DNA from 2 places in the Periweissella cryptocerci genome. Region 2 is predicted to be linked to the other one. Evidence: predicted binding sites of a transcription regulator. Region 2 holds the regulator's gene; the other holds the start of a gene.

Region 1 (3,426 bases), 1.2 Mb from region 2:
CCGCGTGGTGCTAGCTGCCTACGTACTAGTGATAAAAAAGTGCTATTTGGTTGATAAAATCACTCGTTGTTTTCAATTCATGGGTTCTAACTGTTCCAAAGAGGTGTTGCTTAGCCTTTTTATTGACCACCATGACCGATGCCTGGCCAACGACAATTAGCATTGGCTTATCAGCAAATATCGGTGTACTTGTGGGTCGCGGTTGGTGAGCTGTCGCTGCTAACAAGTTCAAATTAGTATTAATTTGGATCCGTAATGTTCGTAAGATGATACCATGTGCTTTAATGTATTGTTGCAATTCCCGCGTTTGCTTACCCTTTGCTGGATTAACGTATATCAGATATTGTCCCGTATCACGCGTTAATTGCCGAGCGTCATTATATGCTAATTTTTTATAGCGACCACCACCGGCTGCCACTTTGAAGTACCGCACATCTTGTTGATTAACCGCATTGGCTTGCCCGATGACTGCGTAATAAAGAATTCCAATCTGCAAAACAATGCCCACTGCTAATAACTTTGGTTTCCGTAATATCAGTAGCAACACTATCAGAATAATTGCAGAAATCACCACATAAAAATACACATGTAACCAGTTGTTGATGACCATAACATTTGGAATTTGATGCTGCATCGCACCTAGCCGAGTTGTAAAAGTATGCCAAACCCACATTAGCACGCCACTTAAAACTACACTAATTAACGCTAAAAACTTCATTCCCCTAACCCCTACTCCCAACTAAGAACAATCATTCCCCAAGATGTTCTCCCACTATTATTCCTAACCAAGTAATGCTACTACCTTATGTTAAAAACGCCAACCATGCCGGATAAGCTTGTTGATGTACATCTTATTATAGAAAAATGAAAAAATTAGACCGACAATTGAAAAGCCAAACCCAAATGTATTCAACGAAAAAATAACCTCAAGAATAAAAATTAATAACGCCCCGGTGAAATCACCACGGAACAGCGCTGGGAAAAAGCCAAAAAATAAAGTCGTCCAAGAAAAGCCACTTTTGACCGTTTTGGTTTCATAACCCCGTGTTAAAGTTACATACATAATCTAACTCCTTTAATTCATGTGCAACTTCGACTTGCTCCGTCAAAGTTGCATCTCATGTTTTGTATTCGCGCAAATTTGTGCAAAGTCGGTAACTAGAACCCTACTCTAAGCAAAATTACGCATGATTTGTTATCATTTTAACATAGAAAGTTAGTATTAACTTTGGGTAATCAACTTATTAATAATAAGTGTTTATCTTTTAGTTAATAAGGACTATCATAAGCAACGGGGAAACGGAATTGGTGATGCACGCATTGCATCCAACCAAAAAGTAAAAAATTTTAATTAAGAGGTAAGTAATCATATGGCATATCACACAAGTACTGAAGAACGTCCAATTGATATCGTAAACATTCCTGCGCTCGAACCAATTGTTAAAGCTAAAATGAACAAAGGTGCATTCGGTTATTTAGCCGGTGGTGCAGAAAGTGAAATTACCCTCCGCGAAAACGTAACTAGCTTTGAACATAAGAAAATATTGCCCCGGGTATTACGCAATGTTGAAAAACCTGATATGAGTACCGAACTGTTCGGCATTCATATTGATGCCCCAATCATTGCTGCTCCGATTGCCGCACACGGCTTAGTGCATGAACAAGCGGAAAAAGATACCGTCCAAGGCGTCGGTGCCGCTGGCTCAATTTTTAGCCTCTCAACGTATGGTAATGCCACCGTTGATGAAGTGGCCCAAGCAAGTCCTGACACCGCCAAGTTCTTCCAACTCTACATGAGTAAAGATGATGATTTTAATCACTGGATTCTCGATATGGCAGTTAATGATGGCTACAAGGCCATTATTTTGACGGCTGATTCAACTTTGGGTGGCTATCGTGAAAGTGATATTATGAACAATTTTGCCTTCCCACTACCAATGAAGAATCTTGCCGCCTGGGCCGCTAAGACTGCGGGACCAGATTCCGGCGAAGGTGAAGGAATTGCCGCCATTTATGCCAAAGCCAAGCAAAAGCTTTCACTTGCTGATATTAAAGCCATCAAGGATTACACGCATTTGCCAGTCATTGTTAAAGGTGTGCAATCACCACTTGATATTGAAGACTTGCTGAATGCGGGTGCCGATGGTATCTGGGTAAGTAACCACGGTGGTCGCCAAATCGACGGTGCCCCTGGTTCATTTGACACCCTTGCTGAGATTGCCGCAGTAGTTGCTAAGCGTGTGCCAGTTATCTTCGATTCTGGTGTGCGCCGCGGTCAACACATCTTCAAAGCACTCGCAAGTGGCGCAGATATCGTCGCAATTGGTCGCCCAATGCTCTGGGGCTTGAGCCTCGGTGGTGTCCAAGGTGTGACCGATGTATACAATCACTTCAAGAAAGAATTAACAATTGACATGCAACTAGCAGGTACGCAAACTATCGCTGATGTTAAAAATACCGTCCTAGCAGACGCCAAATAATACTAGCGCCAGCCCGTTAATTTATCACAAATACGGCTAACTACGCCAAAATAAAAAGGATGTTCACTCAATTTACTTGAGCGGACATCCTTTTTATTTTGGCTGACGTGGAATTGAATATAATTGACCACTACGTGCCAGTAAATTACTTGGCGCACCACGCTGGAAGCACATGTTCAAGCCAAAGTGCGGTCTTGAACAACTCGGATAAGCTGGGACTCTAAGGAATAAATTCCTAAGACTCCTCATCTTATCCTCAGCGGCGACATGTGTTTCACACATATCACCCCAGTCGTGGTGTAAAGTCTGCGACCGCCAAGCAATTTACCGGCACTTCGTTAGTTAGGCGTAATGCTCAAACTAGCGAAAAATAATTACCAATCACAGGCAGCAGCATGAAAAACCGCTGACAATAGAACCTCAGTAATTCGATGATTAAAACGTACCGAAACGACAATCCCACGTTAGAAAAAATATAGTCCATTTTGCTTATCAGTGATTATCTAGATAAATGCGGGTTGAAATGTTAATTCATGGGCAAAATCAGTAAAGACTCCATGAACACCCCAACTAAACAATTCGCTTGCCTTGTCTTGGGTGTTGACTGTCCACACATTAGTGCGAAAGCCCTGTTCCGTAAACTCTGCAACTTGGGCCGCCGTCAAAAATGCTGCGTCGGGGTGAATATATTCTGCCTGGACTGCTTGGGCGACTTCGAGCCAATTTGTTGGGATCGCATCTTCAAACAAGATGGCCGTCGCCGTTGCTGGATTCAGTGCCTTGAACTGTGCCAGTAGCTTCGGATTAAAACTCGACACAATGATTTCGCTAGCGGGGTCAATTAATTTTAATGCTTCGGTGAATTTTTGTAATAAGACACCTGCTAGGTTTTGATCATCGGAATTAAAAACCGCCTTCAATTCAAAGTTCACGTGTAAATGGTCTT
Region 2 (3,426 bases):
TTGCGAATAATCTTTTGAGCTTCCTTCGATTGTTGATAGTTATCTTGCTTAGAAGGCTGTGAGTTTTCAACTAGTACATCATTTTCGGTGTCCGGTACTTGCGCCGTTTTTTCGATGTAGTAGTCATAGTCACCCATGAAGACTTTTGAACCTTCAGGCGAGATTTCAACAATTTCGGTAGCCGTCTGATTGATGAAGTACCGGTCATGGGAAACAAATAAGACCGTACCGTTAAATTCGTTGACGGCAACTTCAAGAACTTCGCGGGAATCGATATCCAGGTGATTAGTTGGTTCGTCAAGGATAAGGAAGTTATCGTGATCCATCGCTAACTTAGTGAGCATCAGACGCGCCCGTTCGCCCCCTGAGAGACTATTAACCTTTTTGGTAATATCATCCCCACTAAAGAGAAATGAGCCAAGAATCGACCGAATATCCTTTTCTGGCGTTTGTGGATGCTCATCCCAGAGTTCTTGCACAATTGTTTTGTTTTCGTGGAGCGTGTGTTGCTCTTGGTCATAGTAGCCAACCGACACATTGGCGCCAATTTTAGCAGATCCTTTGATAAACGGAATGATGCCTAGGATGCTCTTGAGTAAAGTCGATTTACCAACACCATTAGGACCAACAATAGCAACGGCATGGTGTTTATCGACGTCAATATTAATTGGTTCAGCGAGAATATGATCGGGTGAATACCCAACTGCCGCATCACGGACACGTAAAACTTCACTCCCGCTTTCTAGGTCAGTTGAGAATTGGATTTGAGCGCGGGATGAATCAACCGTTGGCTTTTCAATCCGTTCCATTTTTTCGAGTTGTTTCCGCCGTGCTTGTGCCCGCTTGGTCGTGGAAGCGCGGACAATATTACGATTAACGAAGTCTTCCAACTTATCAATTTCTTTTTGTTGTTTTTCAAATTCCCGAGAAGCAGTCTTAAGACGTTCGGCTTTTGTATCCAAGAAACGGGAATAATTACCAGTATAGTGGTCAAGATGGCCAAAGTTCATATCGTAAACTTCAGTGACAACGCGATCTAGGAAGTACCGGTCGTGCGATACGAGTAAGAGGGCACCGGTGTAGCTTTGTAAATAGCTTTCCAGCCACGCTAAAGTATCCATATCTAAGTGGTTAGTTGGTTCATCTAAAATTAATAAATCGGGACGTTCAAGTAGGGCTTTAGCTAGGGCTAAACGTGTTTTTTGACCACCGCTCAGAGAGCTAATCTTGTCATCAAAACGATCCGGTTCAAACTGAAAACCATGGAGCACACCACGAATAGCTGCTTCATAACCGTAACCATTTTTTTCGTTAAAATCGTGTTGGATTTGGTCGTAGTTAGCGAGTACGCGGGTGTATTCATCTGGGGTCACCGAACTAGGGTCAGCAATCACGGCTTCTAAACGGTGCATTTCTTTTTCCATTTTACGGACTTCAGCGAACGCATCAAGCATTTCATCCCAGATTGTATTTTCAGTGTCTAAACCGGTATCTTGCGCCAAATAACTCATGGTGAGATCTTTCTTGCTAGTGACATCACCTTCATCAGGGGCTTCTTGGCCAGTGATGATTTTCAGCAAGGTCGACTTACCAGCACCATTGCGCCCAACTAAAGCAATCCGCGCGCGGTCTTGAATTTCTAATTGTACATCGCTAAACAATACATCCGCTCCAAAGCGGCGTTCCACATGTTGGACTTGCAACAAAATCATTTTGGCTTACCTCATTCTTTATCTCTAATATGTTGATTTTACCATAGCTGCGCCTAAAAGTTTGTGAAAATGCGATTGTTTTTTAGTTCACAAGCAAGCAAAATGTGCTACAATAGCAAACGAAAAGAAATTCACAAGACAAAATAATATTTGTGAAAATGGAGGACGATTACGTGACTGAACCATCAATTCCACGCGCAACTGCTAAGCGCTTGCCAATCTATTACCGTTATCTTAACTTCTTATTGGATGCGGGTAAAACTCGGGTTTCATCGACTGAATTGTCAGATGCTGTGAAGTTTGATGCAGCCACGATTCGTCGTGACTTCTCATACTTTGGCGCATTGGGAAAACGCGGATATGGATATGACGTTGAAAGTTTACTAACTTTTTTCGCGAAGATTCTTAACCAAGATACTTTAACAAATGTTGCTTTAATTGGTTTGGGAAATTTAGGCCATGCTTTGTTAAACTTTAATTTCCACAAAAATTCAAATGTGCGCGTATCGGCAGTATTTGATATTAACCCAGAATTAATTAACACAATCCAATCTGGGGTGCCAGTATATGATATTCAAGATTTAGTTAAGCAAATCGAAGATCAACGGATTGAAATTGCAATTTTGACTGTGCCATCTGAAACAGCTCAAAAGACAACGGATTTACTTGTACAAGCGGGTGTGAAGGGGATTTTAAACTTCACGCCATTACGTGTTACTGTACCAGACTCTGTTCGCGTGCAAAACGTTGATTTAACTAACGAATTGCAAACTTTGATTTACTTCATTGAAAACTACACCAGTGAAGGTGAAAATAAATAATTAATTCTTTTTCGGGCTGACCATTTTGGTTGGCCTTTTTTTATATTACTGAATGCACTTTAAATTTGTACAGATATATATAGCGGAAAAATAAGTAGGCAAAATGTGCGCTAATTACACATGTAAAATGTCGATTAGGGTGGATTTGTTAACCATAAGACTTGCATTCTTTTGCGGGCGTGATAAGATAGTGATTGTAGATATTAGCACTTAGAGAATGAGAGTGCTAAAAATAATTCATATGGAGGTGGATAGCATGTTAAAGCCATTAGGTGATCGTGTTATTTTACAATTAGAAAAAAAAGAAGAAGAAACATTCGGCGGTATCGTGATTGCCGGTGGTACTGACGAAAAACCAACCACAGCGAAGGTTATTGCTGTTGGTGCCGGTTACCTCTTGCAAGATGGTACGTTGACACCTTTATCAGTTAAGGCGGGCGACATTGTCTTGTTTGATAAGTTTGCTGGTAATGAAATCAAGCACGATGGTGAAGATTTCTTAGTAGTTCACGAAAAAGACATCATCGCGATTGTCGACTAATTTACAATGGTGCAGAATTTAACGTAAAGTTTGAATTTTGGCAACCGTTAATGAAATATAAAATTGAAGTGAGGCAAATTAACACATGGCAAAAGATTTAAAATTCTCTGAAGACGCTCGCGCAGCAATGTTACGTGGGGTTGATAAGTTAGCAGATACAGTTAAGACAACCATTGGACCAAAGGGACGTAACGTTGTTTTGGAAGAAACTTACGGCGCACCTACCATCACTAATGATGGGGTAACAATCGCTAAGGCAATTGAACTTGAAGATCACTTTGAAAACATGGGCGCAAAGCTTGTGGCTGAAGTGGCTTCTAAGACGAACGACATTGCTGGTGACGGTACTACT

What was found. Region 2 encodes Rex, which represses fermentation and respiration genes when NADH is low (regulators of the CRP and FNR family bind a similar motif). Its sites were predicted from a motif close to TTGTGAANTANTTCACAA; they were not measured.
Region 1: EQG49_RS00790 (alpha-hydroxy-acid oxidizing protein) is a predicted target of Rex. The motif match lies at 1,193-1,210, and genes of this name have one in related genera.

Annotation. Positions count from the first base shown of each region.
Region 1 covers NZ_CP037940.1:166,274-169,699, forward strand. Annotated here, with positions in the region: gene EQG49_RS00780 (hypothetical protein) at 26-718, opposite strand; gene EQG49_RS00785 (DUF2628 domain-containing protein) at 809-1,063, opposite strand; gene EQG49_RS00790 (alpha-hydroxy-acid oxidizing protein) at 1,371-2,480, shown strand; gene EQG49_RS00795 (glycerophosphodiester phosphodiesterase family protein) at 2,984-3,426, opposite strand, start outside.
Region 2 covers NZ_CP037940.1:2,003,941-2,007,366, forward strand. Annotated here, with positions in the region: gene EQG49_RS08780 (ABC-F family ATP-binding cassette domain-containing protein) at 1-1,712, opposite strand, end outside; gene EQG49_RS08785 (redox-sensing transcriptional repressor Rex) at 1,886-2,533, shown strand; gene groES (co-chaperone GroES) at 2,790-3,074, shown strand; gene groL (chaperonin GroEL) at 3,160-3,426, shown strand, end outside.